DNA from 2 places in the Geminocystis sp. CENA526 genome. Region 1 is predicted to be linked to the other one. Evidence: riboswitches for the same ligand, from Rfam matches in the RefSeq annotation. Region 1 holds a riboswitch; the other holds the start of a gene.
What was found. Region 1 has a riboswitch for cobalamin ahead of ACN4EE_RS19395 (energy-coupling factor ABC transporter permease). Riboswitches for the same ligand answer to the same signal wherever they lie in the genome.
Positions count from the first base shown of each region.

Region 2: another riboswitch for cobalamin. It lies ahead of rocD (ornithine--oxo-acid transaminase); the one in region 1 lies ahead of ACN4EE_RS19395 (energy-coupling factor ABC transporter permease).

Region 1 covers NZ_JBLZFY010000108.1:982-12,284, reverse strand. The annotation lists gene cbiQ (cobalt ECF transporter T component CbiQ) at 1-514, opposite strand, end outside; gene ACN4EE_RS19400 (energy-coupling factor ABC transporter substrate-binding protein) at 825-1,121, opposite strand; gene ACN4EE_RS19395 (energy-coupling factor ABC transporter permease) at 1,134-1,895, opposite strand; cobalamin riboswitch at 1,915-2,060, opposite strand; gene ACN4EE_RS19390 (solute carrier family 26 protein) at 2,116-3,795, opposite strand; gene ACN4EE_RS19385 (hypothetical protein) at 3,860-5,131, opposite strand; gene ACN4EE_RS19380 (V4R domain-containing protein) at 5,637-6,353, shown strand; gene ACN4EE_RS19375 (hypothetical protein) at 6,350-6,772, shown strand; gene ACN4EE_RS19370 (globin family protein) at 6,778-7,254, shown strand; gene ACN4EE_RS19365 (V4R domain-containing protein) at 7,286-7,954, shown strand; gene ACN4EE_RS19360 (2Fe-2S iron-sulfur cluster-binding protein) at 8,048-8,533, shown strand; gene ACN4EE_RS19355 (globin family protein) at 8,570-9,022, shown strand; gene ACN4EE_RS19350 (tetratricopeptide repeat protein) at 9,119-9,910, shown strand; gene dapB (4-hydroxy-tetrahydrodipicolinate reductase) at 9,957-10,784, opposite strand; gene bchI (magnesium chelatase ATPase subunit I) at 10,997-11,303, shown strand, end outside.
Region 2 covers NZ_JBLZFY010000005.1:16,999-26,568, reverse strand. The annotation lists gene ACN4EE_RS02830 (CobW family GTP-binding protein) at 1-818, opposite strand, end outside; gene ACN4EE_RS02825 (Uma2 family endonuclease) at 933-1,496, opposite strand; gene ACN4EE_RS02820 (chlorophyll a/b-binding protein) at 1,742-1,957, shown strand; gene ACN4EE_RS02815 (hypothetical protein) at 2,019-2,261, shown strand; gene thrS (threonine--tRNA ligase) at 2,402-4,228, shown strand; gene ACN4EE_RS02805 (CobW family GTP-binding protein) at 4,266-5,264, shown strand; gene ACN4EE_RS02800 (CobW family GTP-binding protein) at 5,353-6,393, shown strand; gene hisI (phosphoribosyl-AMP cyclohydrolase) at 6,397-6,753, shown strand; gene ACN4EE_RS02790 (alpha/beta hydrolase) at 6,769-7,641, shown strand; cobalamin riboswitch at 7,693-7,835, shown strand; gene rocD (ornithine--oxo-acid transaminase) at 8,228-9,472, shown strand.

The DNA of each region.
Region 1 (11,303 bases):
CTGTTAGTAAAAAAATAAAGCGATACATTAATATTAATAAATCCGTTAACAAAGAAGGGCATTTGCATTTTTGCAAAACGGCGATAACTTCCCCTAGGGGTACAGTTAAAACAATGAAATACATACAAGATGTTAGACACCACGATCGAGCTAAAATCGTTATAGCTTGTGTGATTCCTTGCCTACTTAAATAAATGAAAAAGTTACCTAACGGCACACTAAAAATTATATCTTGTTGCACATGAGATAAAGAAATACTGACACCGAAAATTAAGGCTGGTAAACTGATTAACCAAAAACCGAAGGGAATAGCTAATAGTTGACTATAAGTCACAAAAGGAATCCCTGCATAAACCACTATCCATAATATCAACCAAACACTGATGAGAATAGAAATATACATAGGGGCTAAGTACCCTAAGATAAATAATGATAGGGCAAATATTAGTTTATGTTCGGGAAAGATCGATCGTAATTTATTCCCATAGGCTAAAGAGTCAATTTGATGGTGCATATAGACTATACAAGTGCATTTTAGTTAGTTTGGAGTTCGATCGTCATCTTAAACCTACCGTTGATATTGACGAATAACAAACACTTGTTTAACTGACTTAAGCTGATTCTGTAACAACCCCTATTTACTAAATTTTACCTGAGTGAACTATAAAATGATGAAGATAAGAAGGGGGAGAAGGGGGGAGAAATAATTATATTTTTTTGGTGGGGTTGGGTTTAATATATTAAACCCCTACATTCTTTATTATTGTTATCTTTTGCCATTCTCCATTCTCCATTCTTAATTCTTAATTCTTAATTCTTAATTCTTAATTCTTTCTTCCCTTATATAAACCAATAACATAACCGATAACCCCCGCACCTAAAGCCGCCTGTGAAGCAAATAACAGGCTTTCAACTTCACCACTAGCAGGTTCAATAATTGGTTGTACCCAAGGCTCGTAATCTGGTTGTATCTCTGTGATTAACTCCTCCGCTTGTCCATCTGCACCCTCAAAATCACCCTTAACAAAGATTAAAGGAGATACTGTCAACACGATGACTGATAATATTAACCACCAATTCCCTTGCGCATTGTTAGGTTTGATTATTTGTTTCTCTATCATAGTTTTAATACTTTATCCTTCTTGGGTTTTCAATAGTTTTAACATTTGTAACTCATTCACGGCGTAAGATTGCAACCAATTCCATACCAATACCGTTAAAAATCCTTCACTAATCGCTAAGGGTATTTGAGTAATAGCAAAAATTCCTGCAAATTTGATAAATGAAGCCATAACACCACCATCGGCGGAAGGAAATACGATCGAAAGTTGCACCGAAGTCACCAGATAAGTAGCTAAATTGCCGAGGGATGCGCCTAAAAAAATACCTAACTTTTGTTTGCCAATTTTGACGCAAAACTTATAGACTATAAATGCAACCCAAGAACCTACGATCGCCATAGAAAAGATATTAGCGCCTAGAGTAGTTAAACCGCCATGGGCTAATAATACGGCTTGAAAAAATAAAACTAAACTCCCTAATACTACCATCACCGAAGGACCAAATAAAATAGCACCTAATCCTGTACCTGTAGGGTGAGAGCTACTACCCGTAACTGAGGGGATTTTCAAAGCCGATAAAACAAAACCAAACGCCCCGGATAAAGCCAAGAGTAATTTTAATTCGGGGTTATCCTTAGTGATACGAGACACAGACTTAAAACCAACCACTAAAAAGGGAATAACTATAACCCACCAGAAAATTGCCCATTTAACAGGTAAAAAACCCTCTGCAATGTGCATGGCATAAGCAGGAGTTGCCCCAAAAATAACAATAAAGCCACTGAAACTGGCTATTAATCCTAGCCAAATAAACTTTTTCCACTTTGTATTCACACTGTACCTCGCAGATTAATACTGATTTTTTGTTTCGGCAGGTATTCTGACTTATGAAAAATAGCTTTTCAATTACAGTTGCGGGACAGCGATAGATTTTCACTATTCTTTCCCTGTTTCCTCTTACAAAGGTTTCTCGTAAGAACCGATACTGAGATTATGACTATATCATAATTTACGGTTTTCTGAAAAAGTCTTTGGATGAAGAGAGTAACAGTGATTACTTCTCATCTCTTTTCTCAAAGCCTTCAATAGCCGTGTGAAGAGTAGGATAAATATATCCTAATCCCATTCGATCGACTAAACCAGACTTTTTGAGGTGGATATATAAATCTTGTTTGACTCGTGCCATACCTAAAGTAATGTGATTAGAGGCTAATTCTAGTCTTAATTCTTCTAACATATCGATAGCCGTAATATCGATTTCCACAATGGCTTCGGTATTGAGAATTAACCACTCAACGGGAGTAGTTTCCATTTCAATGGCTTTCATTACTCGTTGTTTAAAATCTTCTGCATTGGCAAAACAAAGAGGTGCATCATAACGATAGATAACCAATCCGGGGATGGTTTTTCCTCCTTCCCAATCATCAATATCATGGAATCCAGCCAAGTTGGGGATTTTGCCTAATATAGCATCATGGGGACGCGCTACCCTAGCAAATAAATCTAACACCGATAAGCCCACAGCGATACCAACTCCCATAAAAATTCCTGTGGCTAATACTCCAAAAAAGGTAATAATAGCGAGACGAAATTCACTCAGTCGAAAGTTATAAAGACGGATAAATTCGGGTATATCAATCAAACGAATCGCTGCATAGATAACAATAGCGCCCAAGGCGGCGTTAGGAAATAACATCAATAAGGGGCGAAAAAAAAGTAAGACTAAGATGACGACAACAAAAATTACGAGGGAATAAACTTGGGTTTTGCTACCCAAAGAATCACCAATCGCTGTGCGACTTCCACTACTACTAATGGGAAATCCTTGGCTTAATCCTGCCACGGCGTTACACATTCCCAAGGCTAATAATTCTTGATTTGCTTCTATTTTATAACCATTTTTCAATCCAAAAATTCTTGCTGTTAACACATTATCAGAATACGCCACGATCGAAATGCCAACAGCAGAAGAAATTAAATAACTGAAATGATGTAAAGGTATGGTAGGAAAAGAATATTGAGGGAATCCTGCGGGTATTTCTCCAATAATAGCAACCCCCATTCGATCGAGATCAAGAATATCAACAATCGCCGTTGCTAACAAAACTCCGATTAAAGGAATAGGTAAGCGAGGAAAAAAACGTTGAGCAACTAATAAAAAGATTAAGATAAAAAGAGCGAGAATGAGAGTAGGATAATGAATTTCGTCAAAATTAGTCAAAAACTGTCCTATTTGCTTAAAAACCTCATCAGAATTGATTTTAATACCGCTAATTTTCCCTAATTGCCCTGTAATCATCGTAATAGCAACTCCCGCCATATAACCCACCAAAATCGGCTTAGACAGTAAATCTGCCAAAAATCCTAGTCTGGCAAAATAAGCTAATACACAGATTACACCTACCATCAAAGCCAGTAAACCACTCGCACTAGCATAACTCACATCCCCTTGGGCTATTAACGGAGCAACCGCAACCGCAGTCATTACAGCAGTAGTGGACTCTGGACCTACGGACATTTGCAAAGATGTACCAAAGAGGCTATAAATAACGATAGAAGGCAAAATGCCCCATAATCCCACTATGGGAGGCGCTCCTGCCAATTCTCCATAAGCCATACATTGAGGGATTAAATAAGCCGCTACGGTTATTCCTGCTAAAAAATCACTTTTGAACCATGAAGACTGATAGGATAATAAGTTATATAGCCCCGGTAATAGTTTTTTATTGATCACTTAATCTTTCATTGTCACAGTTCGATCGATCATTGTATCACTAATGAGAATTGACCGTTAAACATTAAGCTAGGGCTTCGATTTTTTCCTCAACTTGTGCGATATTTTTGACAATTTTCAGTAATTTATCTTTTTGATTCAATGTTTTGTTTAAATAACTTTGTATTTGTTGAGTAAATTTTTGATATGCTTCAACGGAAGTAAGAGGATTTTCTAAGTCATTAGTTTTTACATCATAGTATAAGTAAGAAGCATAACGAATCATTTGAAATAGGGCAATATTAGAGACTGCATTAAAAGTAATTTTAACCGTTGATTCAACAATTTTATTATTCATCACTAATGGATTATGCAATTTTAAAGATTGTATTAATGAATCTAAGCCTAATTCTTTCAATGAATCAATAGTTAAACATAAACCCAAAATTCCAATAATTTCTCCTATATCAATAATCTCTAATTTATCAAAACCATGAAGAATAGCAACGCCATAAATTAATTTAGTTAAAAGACTAGAAATTTCCAATAATTCTAATTCAATGTAAAAACTTTTTAGGGTTTCCCAAGTGTTAAGATCATGTCCGAATAATTTAGATTTTAAGGATATAATCGTTAGATGATGTGTTAATCTTCCAGCTAGTTGACGATTAGTTTCTTGGGGATAAGTTTTTTTCAAATAATTGATTTTTCTTTTTGCACTATTAAAATATAATGAAGAATCTCTCATAATCAAGGCAATAGATTCTCGCAGACTTTCAGCCCAAATATTTTGAATAGTTTGTGAGATTTGTTCCACTAAATTTTTGATGTGGGAAAGTACAGTATTTAAGTAATCATTTAAAAATTTTAAATGATTTTTCCCTAAGTCTTGAAAATCTTTTGTTAGTTTATTAATAAATTGTTGAGCATCTTCGATATTTTGATTAATAACTTCAATATCTTTACTAACTTTATTATTTATTTTGTTTAATAAATCATCATAAAAAGCCGGTTGTAAATCTAAATCTTCCTTAGCATTTTCTTCAGCTAATAAAATAAATTCTTCTTCTTTTTTCTCTGTAATAGTAATTCTCTCTTTTTTCCCTATTTTTTCAACAGGTTGATATTTTTCATCAACTTTTTTCTCTTTGATTAGAGATTTTGTTTCTGAAATTGTAAAGACATTTCCTAAATCTAAAGTAGGAATCCAAATACCATTTTTTCCTTCTGTCACTTGAATACATACTTGTTGCTTATCAACAAAATTGGCGATCGCAAGTATTTTTCCTGTAGTTTTTTTTGTATCAACGGTGGCGTGAAAAGTTTGCCCTAAAATATCTCGTGTCAGTTTTTCCATAATGATTAATTATATAGGTATCACCATAGAGTAACATAAAATAAGCTCGATCGAGTAAAATAATAAAGTGATCTCATGCCTTGATCGCAAAAATCAAAATTAGGCTGATTGTTTCATTGTCTTAGTAATGAAGATAGACAAAAGGTAACAGTCAATATCCATCAATATAGCAGTCCTAAATAGGTTGTGAAATATCAAAAAATAGAAAATAATTTTATACTGTTTATGTAACAAGGGGCTTAAGCCCCTTGCCTTTAAATTTGTAATGCCTCTTTTGCTACGAATCACTTAGGATTGCTATAGTTATCCTGACATTAGCTTATATTCTGAAATTAGGTATTTTTAACTATGAATAATTGTTAAGGATTAAATTGTATAGAAATGTTTAAGAAATAAGATTCAAAAAGGAGAAACTGGTTACAATAAAGACAGAAACAATAAAAAGGAATAACTTTAATCAATAATTAATTCACCTAATAATATACTTGAGAGGATAATAAACTAGATGACTTTCACACCTACAAAACCAAGTCGTACTGTGGAAAAAATTTCCCAAAATCTTTGGAAAAACAAGTATCCTAAAAAACATGATCATTACACATTAGAAGATTTCTTTCATTTTGACACTGCAAAAGGTGATATTACCGATTGGAATGAATCTCGCAATATCTTAGTGACAGAAGATTTTATCGTGGGCTTAATCGAAGGGTTAGAAGAAGAAGTTGGCTCTGCTTCTAGTGTAGTTATGTACAATATCGGCAGAGAATGGGGGGTTCGAGACGCTGAATTTTTTGAACAATGGTTTCAAAAAGAGTATGAATATCCCAAAAATGCCCATGATATGAACTTATTATACGTCCTTGAGGCTTGGTGGTGGCCCTTTACTACTCAGGGGTGGGGTAACTGGGATGTGGACTTGAGTGAACAAAAAAACGGTTTCATGTTCGTTAATATTTTTGACTCCGCCGTTGCTCGTACTTTAGGAGATGTGGGTAAACCCGTATGCCATATTTACGCAGGTTTAATGGCTGGTTTCTTTAGTCGTTTTATTAACAAAAAACTTAATTGCATTGAGATTCAATGTTACTCTATGGGTGAAACCTATTGTAAATTTTTGTTGGGAAAACAAGATCGCATCGATGCGGCTACATTCTGGCAAAATGAAGGGGCAGGGGCAAAAGATATTCAGAAAAAACTCGTTAATGGAGAATATCTAAAATGATTCCTTCACAAACTTTTAGTGTCGAGCAGTTTTTTCAACAGGCTAATTGGCAAGGTTTAAAATTAGTTTCCCTTCCCGAAGAATCTCCTTCGGATACTCAAGTACAAGTAGTGGAAGATGTTTTTACTCCTCGTTTTAATTTAACGGTACAGGATTTTTTTGCTTCCCATAATTGGCAAGGGATTGTAAAAACTAAAACCGTAAGGGTTGATACTTCAGACGATTTAATTCCTACGTCTGTTGAACCTCATTATTCTTTGACTCTATCTGTAGAACAATTTTTCCACAAAATGCCATGGTCAGGGCAATTAACTTATAAAAAAGCCTCGATCGCATCTTTACCCCAAGTTTCTCCGTCTAACACTTTTGCATCGGCGGTTAAACCTTTAAATGTTAACGATTTATCGGATTTACTTTAAAAATTATGTACCCAGAATTACAAGCATTAATTCACGAAGCTGAACATCAATATTTACAAGCTGATAATTTGTATAAACTCAATCAAGAGGTTTCTACCCTCAAAGATAGATTAAACGCTTACAAAATATTGAGAGATGAAGAAATTAGTATTTTTCAGGAAGTTGCTGATAAAGCTGTGAAGCAATTTCCCCAAGAAGATACTAAAAAAATCGAAAACGTTATCCGTCATTGGATATTGATTACCCGTTATTGCGGTATGGCTATGTTGTTAAACAATCCTGAATTTTTACAACATCGTCTGTTGGAATGGTTGACGGATATAGTTCAAGCCCATGAATCTCAATCTCTTTTTCCTGCTACCTATTCTCTGTTAATAGTGAGTTTAGGTCAAGTTCTTGCAGAAGAAGGGTTACAACATCTTCAACCATTTTTAAGTCAGGCAAACGATTATTTAAGTAATGTACCTGTGTTAAATGCTTAACTCACAATAATTAACCAATAAGGTAAACAATATGATTTCTATTGCAGATTTAGTTCAAGACAAAGCCCTCAAAGGTAATTATTTTACTCCAGAGGCTTATGTACAAGGAGATTTTGAGTTAGGATTACTCGAAACCCGTTTAGGCTCAAGATTGATTGCTTTACCCGAAGTTTTTTTACAAGGGGTTTATGCAGGTTTAGACGAAGAAATTGGACAAGCTACAGGAGTAGTTCTTTATAACTGTGGTCGTTGGTGGGGCAAAAGTTTTTACCGCCGTTTTTTGCAAGAGGTTAGTGAATATTATGAAATGCCTCTAGCCCAAATGGAAATGGCACAGTTTTTAAGTTGTTTGAAACAGTGTTGGAAAACCCACGGTTGGGGAGTAATTGAGTTTAGTTTTGATTATTATAGTCAAGGTTTTATTGTGGCTAGTACCACTAATTCTCCTTTTGCCCAAGCCGCTCCTCAAAATAAGGGTTTTGCTTGTCAGCCCGAAGCGGGTATTTTAAGTGCTTTCTTTAGTCAGTTAACAGGAGAAGAACTTGATTGTGTTCAAACCAGTTGTGAGTCTATGGGGGCTTCTGATAACTGTTTTATTATTGGCTTGAAGCAAAGAGTGGAGTTAGCGAAAACTTTTTCGGAAGAAGGTCATGATCATGATACTATTCTCGATCGAATTTTAAGTGATTCCAATTCTTAAATCAAGGATTATTAATCATGGCTATCTTTTATTTTCCAGAACACTCTAGCTAATCTAAAATTAAAGTATTGAATATATTAGGTAAATAAGATAGTGGCTAAAATCATCAAACTCGATCCTCTTGGTACAGAAACCAGCATTAAAACCAACGATAATCTTTTGTCGGGATTATTAAAAAATCAACTTAACGTCATGCAGGAGTGTGGCGGTAGGGGAATGTGTTCAACTTGCCATATTTACGTTAAAGAAGGCATGGAGAGTTTATCCCCCCTGAATCGTAGGGAAAAAAGAACTTTGGAAGTAATTACCACTTGTAAACTTAATTCTCGTTTAGCTTGTCAAGCTAGGGTAATTGGGGAAGGAGTAGTAGTAGAGTTACCTGCGGGGATGTATTTAAGTGAGATTGAGGATGTTGAGGCGTTGATTGGTAGGAGAGCGCAACAAAATATCTTGCACCCCATATCAGGGAAAATTTTAGTACAAGAAGGAAAGTTGATTACTCGATCGATGATTAGTCAATTAGAGAATACCAAAGGAGAAGTATCCAAATATTTAGCTAATACTAGCGATGCCATTTAATTTTTTATTCCACATATTATACAAGGATTGATCAAAATGTTAAAACAATTTGCCGATTTAACTTTAGAAGCCGATGGACGTTATGCCCAAGATTACGAGTTAAGATTTTTAGAGGATTATTTAGAATCCCACGAAATCAGACAGAGTGCTTATACTAAAATCAGAGATAATGCCGATGCTATTATTGAAGCGGTAAGGGTAGGCAAACAAAAACGTAATCCCGAATTTAAAGATTATTATGTCACTTGTAAACGGGATTTAATCGATTTAGTGCGTTATTGTGCGGCGGCGTTACTTTTCGATGACATGGAGAGATTGCGCACGAATATGTTGCTGTGGTTTCAAACTATTTCCCGTGCTTATAATTTTGAGGATGATAATATTGACACCTATGAAGTGTTACTCAATGTTATTCCCGATTTTTTAACCCCCGAAGAAGCAAAATTAGCTTTACCTATTTTTGAGCTTAATTGTGCTGTTTTAGTATAGAAAAAGCAAAACGATCAATATCATATTTTTCTGATATTTTTGCTCAGATTAAACAAAATTTTAAAACAACTTTATTGGGAGAAATAAATTTTAGTTATGGATAAACAACAAGATACAATGGGCGTTGTAGGCGTTGCCGTGTCAGGTGTAGGGGCGATTGTTGGGATTGTCTTTGCCATTACAACTCAAAATGTTGGCTTAATTTCTGCTCCTCTTTTAGCCGTAGGAGTGGGTTGTAATTTTCTCAGTCGAAAACAGTTAAATGATAGCTTAGTAGAAGCCTATAATAAACAGGAACAAACTATTAATGATTTAATGCAAACATTAGACAAAAATCATCAAGAATTGACTGAAAAAATAGTTCAAAATAAAGGGGATTTAGGCACAAATATTGAAAAATTACAGCAGTCTTTAATCACTAATTTAGAGCAACAAAAAGAACATATTGCTAAGGAAATTCAGCGTATTGATTTACAGCATCAAGAATTAAATAATGTTGTCACCGATATTAAGGAGATAGAAAACCTATCTCAAGGGTTAAGGGTTAAACCTGACTCTGCTGATTTCTTCTATCAAAGAGGAGTCGGTTACGAAAAATTAGGTAACAAAAACGGTGCGATCGAAGACTACACCGAAGCTATCAAAAAAGATCGTGATTTTGCCAAAGCTTACCATAAAAGAGGAGTGCTTTACTTAGACACTGGTTTAAAACAAAGAGCGGTAGATGACTTGAGAAAGGCAGCTTTACTGTATTTTGAGCAAGGAGACATCGACAGTTACCATCAAGCAAGGGAAATGAGTCGCAATATCCACGAATTACGCTCCGACAGCAATGGAAATACTCCAGAAATGGTGATTGGTACAAGATTATTTCCTGAACAAAATTAACAGGCAAGATCAAAGTAACAGGCAAGATGCCTGTTTTACGAGATGGTTACAAAATTTTTTCTAAACCGTAAACAAGGGATTTTAATTCCACAATTTTACGGATAGACAGCAACACCCCCGGCATATAACACGATCGATCGCTGGTATCATGGCGGAGGGTGTAAATTTGTCCAGTTGCACCAAAAATCACCTCTTGATGGGCAATTAATCCGGGTAGTCTGACACTGTGGATTCTAATATTATCACCGCAAATACTACCCCTTGCCCCTGCTAAATTTTCAGTTTCCTTGACTAATTGAGGGTTATAGCTTTTGCCCAAATCCGATAGCATCTCGGCGGTTTTAATAGCTGTGCCACTAGGTGCATCGGCTTTTTGATTATGATGTAATTCAATAATTTCTACATGATCAAAATATTGTGCCGCCTGAATCGCCGCCTGTTGCATTAACACAATACCAATGGAAAAATTGGGAATAATCAATACTCCAGTACTAGCTTTTTCCGCAAAATCGGCTAAATCTTTGATTTGTTCGGGGGATAGTCCAGTTGTACCAACTACAGGACGAACTCCGTAGGCGATCGAACTACGGACATTTTCATAAACGCTATCGGGGTGAGTAAAATCCACCATTACCCCTTGAATTTTTTGTTGAGTAGCTAAAACCAAGACACTTTGCAAATCGTTAAGAATAGGAATTTCTAACTCTCCACATCCTGCCACCAATCCGACATCTTGCCCTAATAAAGCAGGATTTTGATCTACTGCACCCACTAACATCATATCCTGAGAAGATGCTACGGCTTTGATGACTTCTTTGCCCATTTTTCCCCCCGCACCATTGACGACTACGGGAATTAAATTTTCTTGACTCATAACAATTAGCAATTAATAATTAACAATTAACAATTATCTACTATTTACTATCCACTATCCACTATCCACTATTCTTATCAAAACACTTTTTCAGCAAACCCTACTTAGGTTTTATTTGACTACGATCGAACAAAACAATATGATAGAAAGGTTATGCTTATTTATATTGCAATACTAAATAAAAGTATCAGTAATCTTTTTATATAAAACTTATGACCGCAACTTTACAAGCACCTCCTAAAAATCGTCGTCTTGTGTTTCCTTTTACCGCTATTGTCGGACAAGAGCAAATGAAACTTGCTTTATTACTAAATGTCATTGATCCAAAAATTGGCGGAGTGATGATTATGGGAGATCGAGGTACGGGCAAATCCACTACTATTAGGGCATTAGCGGACTTATTGCCTGAAATTGATGTGATTGCAGGTGATCCCTTTAACTCCTCTCCAACGGATGTAGAAATGATGGGAGATGAAGTGAGGGCAAAATTCGAGAATCAAGAACATTTTGAAGTAGCCA
Region 2 (9,570 bases), on a different contig from region 1:
CGATCGTTCATGTTAGCAATATTTAAAATACCCTTCATGCGGAAAATATCTGTGCCTCGATTACGCAGTAAATCCCCAATCCAATCTTGTAATTTTTCTAAATTCAAAGGCTGAAATTCCACCATAGCAATAGAATACACCGATTCATCGTGTTCGTGGGCTTCTTCTCCCAAAAAATTAGGATCGATTTCTAAGGCTTTTTCCAGATCAAATGATCTAATGCCTAACAATTGATTCATTTCAATCTCAGCATTTTGAGTGCGATAAATTTTCGCCATAGCGTTCATACTACGGATGCGTTTTTCTAAATTCTCTAACTCCTCAGAAGTAACTAAATCAGTTTTATTGAGTAAAATCACATCAGCAAAAGCAATTTGCTCTTGAGCTTCATCTGCACTCCAATGTTGATGAATATGCTTTGTATCCACCACCGTAACCACCGCATCTAAAAGTAACTTTGATTTCATATCTTCATCAATGAAGAAAGTTTGTATTACCGGAGCTGGATCGGCTAAACCAGTGGTTTCAATGACAAGGTGATCAAATTTATTACGTCTTTTCATCAAGTTACCGATAATACGCATTAAATCACCTCTAACGGTGCAACAAATACAACCGTTATTCATTTCAAAAATTTCCTCATCGGCACTTATCACTAGCTGATTATCAATGCCCACCTCTCCAAATTCATTAACGATTACGGCTACTTTTTTGCCATGTTCGTATGTAAGGATATGATTAAGTAAAGTGGTTTTACCCGCCCCTAAATAACCCGTTAAAACCGTTACGGGCACTAAATCTTTCTCTTTCGTTATCATAGATTGTCCTTTGTCTAAATATAAAAATGATTATCATTATTATAGTATAGGACTTACGAGACAACAATGATATTTTGTTATTTTGGAGTTGTGGAGAAATTTTTTTTACTAAAACTAAATATTAAGCCAATTAAAAATATCGTTAACTGTTAGATTTAGTTCTATTTTATCTAAGACTGGTAGAGTATTATCATCACGAAAAATTTTAACTTTTTGATCACTAAAAACGACTAAAATTGTTTCATCTTCAGGATTAATTAACCATCCTAAATTAGTTCCATTTTGAGAACAAAAAAGTAAATTATCTAATACTTTCATTAAACTTTGATCTGGTGATAAAATTTCAATACTCCAATCAGGCAACCCATCAAATCGATTGGCGATTCTTCCTTTTTCTGTACGGGGTATTCTATCCCACACAAACACCGCTACATCAGGCACGATCGATCTCTTGTTAGAAGTGCAACGCAATTCGGGGAAAGCATAAGCAATTTTAGAGGCTTTGGTTATTTGATTAATTGCGGATACTAATTCAGATTGTATGGTACTGTGTTGTCCTTGTGGCATAGGCTTAGGAGTAATAACTCCATTAATAAATTCTTGGGCGGGTTTTGTTTCGGGTTGTTGCAAAAATTCTTCTAAGGTGATGGTTTTGGTTTTTTCGATGGTGGCAATCATAATTTCCGTTTTTGCATTACTGATGATGTTATTTTAACTCTAAAAAAGGGTTCGATCGAACTCAAAATCAAGAGTTATCAGGTTATGAATAAATTAGACTTACATCATAATTCCCTTAGCTTATCCACATCAAATTGAGGTTCATTCGGGTATCACTACCTTTTTTTCGTGTCAAGTCATTGTCATAAAACTTTACATAACGTTAATATTGTTTACATACAGATAAAAAATAAAACAAAAAAATCATGTCATCATTCCAAAAATACGTCGTCGAAGAACAAGGTCGTTTTAATAACTATGCGATCGAACCAAAAATGTATGTAGATGAAAGTCAACAATTCGGTTTTAACAAATATTCTGAGTTATTAAATGGTCGTTTAGCCATGATGGGTTTTATCTCTTTATTAGGTTTTGAAGCTCTCACAGGTCAAGGTTTAATCAGTTGGTTAACGAATCTATAAGTCAATTTAGTTAACAATTACAATTAATAGACACAAAAAATAGTTTTAAACAGATAAAAATATGAACGCTGATCTAGATATTTTCAACAACAAAGATTTATTCGCTCCCGTGGTTTTCCGCTCAGATTTTAATAAATTTGAAGCCATTAGCGGTAATCAGGCTTGGTCATTATTTTTCACCGCAGGAAACGAAGACAAAGAATTAGGATTAAATCCTGAAGCTGGTCGTTTCTTCACCAACGTTCTCATCGGAATTGGTGTAGTAGGCATTATTGGTGGTTCAGTTTTTACTAGCATCTTTTAATGGTCATTCTTTTCCACAATCATAAAACAAACCCGATAGAGCTTTATACAATCAGTGTAGGCTCTATATTTTTTTTGTGTCATAGAGGAAAAGGTGGCTTATTTGATATAATGATAATCATTATCGTTTTTTTGTTGATTATGATTGCTATTCCCATGGTGGAAAATATCGTCACAGATTCTTTAACATTAGAAAAAATCCGTCATAGTTGCGCCCATGTCATGGCGATGGCGGTACAAAGTTTGTTTCCTGAAACTAAAGTTACTATTGGACCTACTACAGAATCAGGATTTTATTATGATTTCGATCGAGCCTCAACCTTTACCCCTGAAGATTTAGGGAAAATAGAGGAGAAAATGCGAGAAATAATGAAAGCTAACCTACCAATTATCAAAGAAGTAGTCGAAAGAACGGAAATTCAAGAAAAACTCAGGGAATTAGGCGAAAATTACAAATTAGAAATATTAAATAGTATCCCCGAAAATGAAACTATCACCCGTTATTTTATTGGTTTTCCCGACTATCAACCCCCAGATCAAACACCATTAAAACCCCTTAACTCTTGGTGGGATTTATGTGCAGGGCCTCATGTTAACTTTACGGGAGAAATTAACCCCAAAGCCTTTACCTTAGAAAGTTTAGCAGGGGCTTATTGGCGAGGTGATGAACATAAACCTCAATTACAGCGTATTTATGGCACTGCGTGGGGTACAGAAGCAGAATTACAAACATATCTAAAACGTAAAGAAGAAGCTCAAAAACGGGATCACCGTAAATTAGGACAACAACTGAAACTATTTAGCATTCAGGAAGACGCAGGAGGCGGTTTAGTTTTTTGGCATCCTAAAGGTGCAATGATGCGTTACTTGATTGAAGATTATTGGCGTAAAGCTCATTTAGACGGCGGTTATGAATTGTTATATACTCCCCATGTCGCCAATTTGGACTTATGGAAAACTTCAGGGCATTGGGACTTTTATCGAGAAAATATGTTTGATTCTATGGATGTTGAACAACAAGCCTATCAAATCAAACCCATGAATTGTCCTTTTCACGTTTTAACCTATAAAAATGAACTTCACTCTTATCGGGAGTTTCCCCTACGGTGGGCAGAATTAGGAACGGTTTATCGTTATGAACGATCAGGCGTATTACATGGTTTAATGAGAGTAAGAGGTTTTACCCAAGATGACGCTCATATTTTTTGCTTACCCGAACAAATTGCCGAAGAAATTTTAGGAGTTTTGAACTTAACTGAGAAAATTTTGTCAGATTTTGGCTTTACCGATTATGAAATTAACCTTTCCACTCGCCCAGAAAAATCTGTTGGTAGTGATGAGGTGTGGGATTTAGCTACGGAAGCACTAATTCATGCTTTGCATAAAAAACAGTGGAATTACATTGAAGATCAAGGGGGAGGTGCTTTTTATGGTCCTAAAATTGACCTAAAAATCAAAGATGCCATCGGCAGAACTTGGCAGTGTTCCACAATTCAAGTCGATTTCAATTTACCCGATCGTTTTGATATGGAGTATGTAGCTAAAGACGGCACACGCCAACGACCAATTATGATTCATAGAGCAATTTTTGGTTCATTAGAAAGATTTTTTGGTATTTTAATCGAAAATTATGCAGGAGATTTTCCATTATGGTTAGCACCAGTACAAATAAAATTATTACCTGTAAATAATGAATTGTTAGATTATACTCAGGAAATTTTTCAAGACTTAAAACAAGCAGGTTATCGAGTAGAAATTGATAAAAGCGGAGAGAGATTAGGGAAACAAATTCGTATAGCAGAATTAGAAAAAATTCCCGTTTTAGCTATTTTAGGAAATCGAGAATTAGAGGAAAAAACTTTAAGTATTAGAACTCGTCAACTAGGAGATTTAGGATCAATAACTATCTCTAATTTAAAAGAAAAATTAGCAAACTCGATCGAGCAGAAAACCATCTTTTCAAACTAAAAATATTCCTAACCAATACTTAAATAATAAAAATATCATGACTCAAACAGTTTTACTATCCCATGAAAGAATACCAGTTACTATTATTACAGGATTTTTAGGTAGTGGCAAAACTACTTTATTAAATCATATTTTAACTCAGCAAGAGGGCTTAAAAACAGCAGTATTAGTTAATGAATTTGGAGAAATTGGCATTGATAATGACTTAATTATTTCCACAGAAGATAATATCATAGAATTAAATAATGGTTGTATTTGCTGTACAATTAATGAAGATTTAGTCACCGCTATTGATAAAATTTTAGAACGTCAAAAACAGATAGATTATTTAATCGTAGAAACTACAGGAATTGCTGATCCTTTTCCTGTGGCATTAACTTTTTTAGGCACAAATTTAAAAGATAAAACTCGATTAGATTCCATTATTACTTTAGCCGATTGTGAAAATTTTAGCTTAGATAAATTTGAAAATAGCGAGGCGGCTTTTAGTCAATTTGCTCATGCTGACGTAGTTTTACTTAATAAAACCGATTTAGTTGATTCTGGTAAAATTGATGACATCGAACAAAAAATTAATGAAATTAAAGAAGATGTTAGAATCTTAAAAACAACGAATGCTAAAGTATCTTTACCTTTAATTTTAAGTGTTGGTTTATTTGAATCTGATCTTTATTTTCAGCCTAATAAAGAAGAACATAAACATCATAAGCTCGATCGTCATGATCATAAACATGATCATTCTCATCACCTAGATAATGATGGTTTTGTGTCAGTTTCTTTTACCAGTGATAAACCCTTAAGTATTAGAAAATTTCAGTATTTTTTAGATAATCAATTACCCATAGAAGTATTTAGAGCGAAGGGTTTTTTATGGTTTAAAGATAGCGAATTTAAACATATCTTTCATCTTAGTGGGAAACGTTTTAGTATCATTGATGAACATTGGAAAAAACAACCAAAAACAGAATTAGTTTTTATTGGACAACATCTTAAAATTGATGAATTAAAATTACTTTTAGAAAACTGTGTAATGTAAAAAAAAAGTTTGTAGTGAGGGCTTTAGCTTTTATCAAATAAAGCCTTAAAAGGCTTACTATAAAACTAAAATAAGGAACTTATTAACTATGAAAATGTTAACCATGAGTTTATCCGATGCGTTGCCAATTATTCCTAAAGCTGGGATGCCTGTAACTATAATTACAGGTTTTTTAGGAAGTGGAAAAACGACTTTACTTAATCATATTTTACTTAATAATGAAGGATTAAAAGTAGCAGTTTTAGTAAATGAATTTGGGGATATTAATATCGATTCTCAGTTATTAATTTCCATTGATCAAGATATGGTTGAATTAGGAAATGGCTGTATTTGTTGCACCATTAATGATAATTTAATTGATACAGTTTATCAAATTTTAGAAAGGGAAGATAAGATAGATTATCTAATTATTGAAACTACAGGATTAGCTGATCCACTTCCGATTATTCTCACTTTTTTAGGTACAGAATTAAAGTATTTAACTCGCATTGATTCTATTATTACTTTAGTTGATACAGAAACCTTCACTGAAAAACATTTTGATAGCGAATCAGCATTAAATCAAATTCGTTATGCAGATTTGGTTATTTTCAATAAAATTGATCTTGTAAAGGAAGAAAAATTGCAGGATTTAGAATCATTTATTTTACAAGAAAAAGCAGGAGCAAGAATCTTAAAAAGTCAATTCGGAAAAGTTCCTTTAGCTTTAATTTTAGATATAAATTTAACTAAAAATAGTAGTTATAAACAAGAAATAAAAGACTTTCAATGCAATCACAAAAACTATAGTCATCACATCGAAAATGATGGTTTTAATTACGTTTCTTTTATAAGCGATCGACCTTTTGATTTAGATAAATTTGAAGATTTTTTAATAAATATAATGCCTAGAGAAGTATTTAGAGCAAAAGGAATCATGTGGTTTGATGTTAGCGAATTAAGACATATTTTTCAATTAAGTGGTCCTCGTTATGAATTACAAGCCGATGAATGGACAGAAAAACCCAAAAATCAATTAGTATTTATTGGGCGTAATTTAGCACAAGAAAATATTATAGAGCCATTGAATAATTGTTTAGTAGAAATGAACAATAAAAAATCATTTTCTTTAGCAAATTTACCTTTTTAAATTATGAATAACTTACTCAATCAAAATTATCTTTGGATAGAAATATTAAAGTTTAATGAACAAGGATTAATTCCAGCTATCGCTCAAGACCATCAAGACGGTACAATCTTAATGATGGCTTGGATGAATAAAGAATCCATTAAACAAACATTATTAACTAAAGAAGCCCACTATTGGAGTCGCTCTCGTCAGGAGTTGTGGCATAAAGGAGCAACATCAGGTCATATTCAAAAAGTTAATTCTATATTTTATGATTGTGATGGTGACACTTTATTACTCAAAATTGAGCAAGTAGGAAATATTGCTTGTCATACTGGGGCGAGAAGTTGCTTTTTTAATACCGTATCTTTAACATTTTAAAATTTAGGAAAAAACATGATTTCTATTACTGCAAATATTGATAAAAAAATAGATAAATTTATTTGGAATTACGAACAATCCGCATTTAAAATCAGTTTTGAAACTCTAGGAAAAGGAAAAGCGATACTATTATTACCATCATTTAGTACTGTTTCTTCCCGTAGCGAAATGAACGCCATTGCGGAGTTTTTAGCTTCTCAATATCAAGTTACCGTCTTTGACTGGCTTGGTTTTGGGGAGTCTGATCGACCTAAAATTGATTATCAACCCAACATTTATCAACAATTATTAACAGATTTTGTTAACCATTATTTTTCTGAACCAATAATAATTGTCACCGCAGGACATAGTGCAGGATATGCTTTAACATTAGCTAAAAATAACCCTGATTTAGTGGCTAAAATAATTTTAATCGCTCCCACAGCTCAAGGACCTTTAAAAGTTATGGGTGTTAATGATAATGTGAGAAAATTCGTCAAAAATCTTATTAATACCCCCATTCTCGGACAATTCCTTTACTATCTCAATACAACTCCAGCTTTCTTGCGTTTTATGTATCGTCGTCACGTTTTCGTCAATGAAAGCCAATTAACCCCTGAATTTATTAACCGTAAACGACAAATCACTCAACAAAAAGGAGCAAGATTTGGCTCTGTAGCTTTTGTAACAGGAGAAATTGATCCCCTCGATAGTCGTGAGGAGTTTTTAAATCTAATTTCTGAGATAAAACAACCAATTTTCAACATTATCGGCGAAAATTCTCCTCCTTACTCCCTCAAGACAATGGAAGCTATCTCTAAATTGAATAATGTCCAAACAATACGCTTATCTGGTACTTTAGGTATGGCGGAAGAATATGGAGATTTAATTGCCGCTTTGATTCAATAATTTTGCTAATTCAGAACACTTAAAAATTATTGCCAAAATTACATAAACTCTGATATAACTTAAGTCATCGGTTTTGATGGGTCACTTCCATTGAACGTAAGGGGGAAAGTTCGGTTAAAATCCGACGCTGTCCCGCAACTGTGATTGAGCAAAGTCTCATTAGTCAGAATGCCCACCGATACTCAACCATGTTATTTTATTTATCTGCGAGGCACAGATGATATATCAAACATTTCTCTCACTATCATTATCATCTACTCTCTGTGATATTTTTGAGGGTAGTTAACATATCTCTGTAATTCTTCCTAAAAAAAGTCATTTTAATCATGGCTTCCGTTAATAGGTTACAATAATCAACATTAGTTAAACTTATCAATGCTACAGAGATTAAGCTCAATCATCACTATTTTTCCTAAATTTTACACCCAAGTAGAATGGGTGACTGGTTTTACAAGCTATATTTAAGCTAAAGAAAATATCATAAAACATCCTTAATTGTCATATTTAAAGGATGCTTTCCCCTGAAAAATTTTGATGCTGAATGGATTTGTAATATCAGTCAATGGGTAAAATTTAGGAAAAAACAATGCAAACAATCGAAAACCGCAACCTCAACAAAAACAAAGTTTTCAATAGTCAAGACTACATTAAACTAGAAAATGATTACGGTGCAGACAACTACCATCCCCTTGAAGTCGTAATCAATAAAGGGCAAGGTGCATGGGTTTGGGATGTAGAAGGCAATAAATATCTTGACTGTTTAAGTGCTTATTCTGCCTTAAATCAAGGACATTGTCATCCCCTCATCTATCAGGCATTAGTAGAACAAGCTAGTAAGGTAACTTTAACTTCTCGTGCCTTTCATAATGACCAATTAGGAAAATTTTACCAAAAAATCTGTCATATTTCGGGTTTACCTAAAGTATTGCCTATGAATTCTGGGGCTGAAGCAGTAGAAACCGCCATTAAAGCCATTAGAAAATGGGCTTACACCGTCAAAGGAGTATCCCATAACCAAGCAGAAATTATTGTTTGTAATAATAATTTTGCCGGACGTACTATTAGTTTAGTCAGCTTTTCCACCGAAGAACAATATCAATCAGGTTTTGCACCCTTCACCCCCGGATTTAAGACAATACCCTATGGAGATGCAAAAGCTCTAAAATCCGCTATTACTCCCAATACTGCGGCTTTTTTCCTCGAACCGATTCAAGGAGAAGGAGGAATTATTATCCCCCCTGTGGGTTATTTGCAAGAAATAGAATCTATTTGTCGCAAAAATAATGTTTTATTGGTATTCGACGAAATTCAGACAGGATTAGGACGCACGGGGAAAATGTTTGCTTTTGAACATGAAGGAGTGAAACCCGATGGTATCACGATCGGTAAAGCCTTATCAGGAGGATTTTATCCTATCTCAGCTTTTATTAGTACCCACGAAGTTATGGATGTTTTTAACCCCGGCGATCATGGTAGCACATTTGGGGGGAATCCTTTAGCTGCTGCGGTGGGAATCGCCGCTTTAGATGTTATTATTGAGGAAAATTTACCTGAACGAGCTTCACAATTAGGGGCTTATTTTCTTTCTCAATTACAAACTATTCCTAGCCCTTATATTCAGGAAGTTCGAGGCAGAGGTTTATTGATTGGATTGGAGTTAAAACCCAGTGCAGGGGGCGCTCGACGTTTTTGTAAAGCCTTAATGGGATTGGGTATTTTAGCCAAAGAAACCAGAGAAAATATTATTCGTTTTGCACCACCTTTAGTTATTTCTCGCTCTGAAATTGATTGGGCTTTACAACGCATTGAACAAGTTTTGATGTCGGAGTAGAAATTTTTATCGTTATTTTCAGACTAATGGGGGAATTTTTCCCCTGTTTGACTTTAGAGAAAAATGCTTAATTCCTGTGAGCAAAAAAATTATTGCCA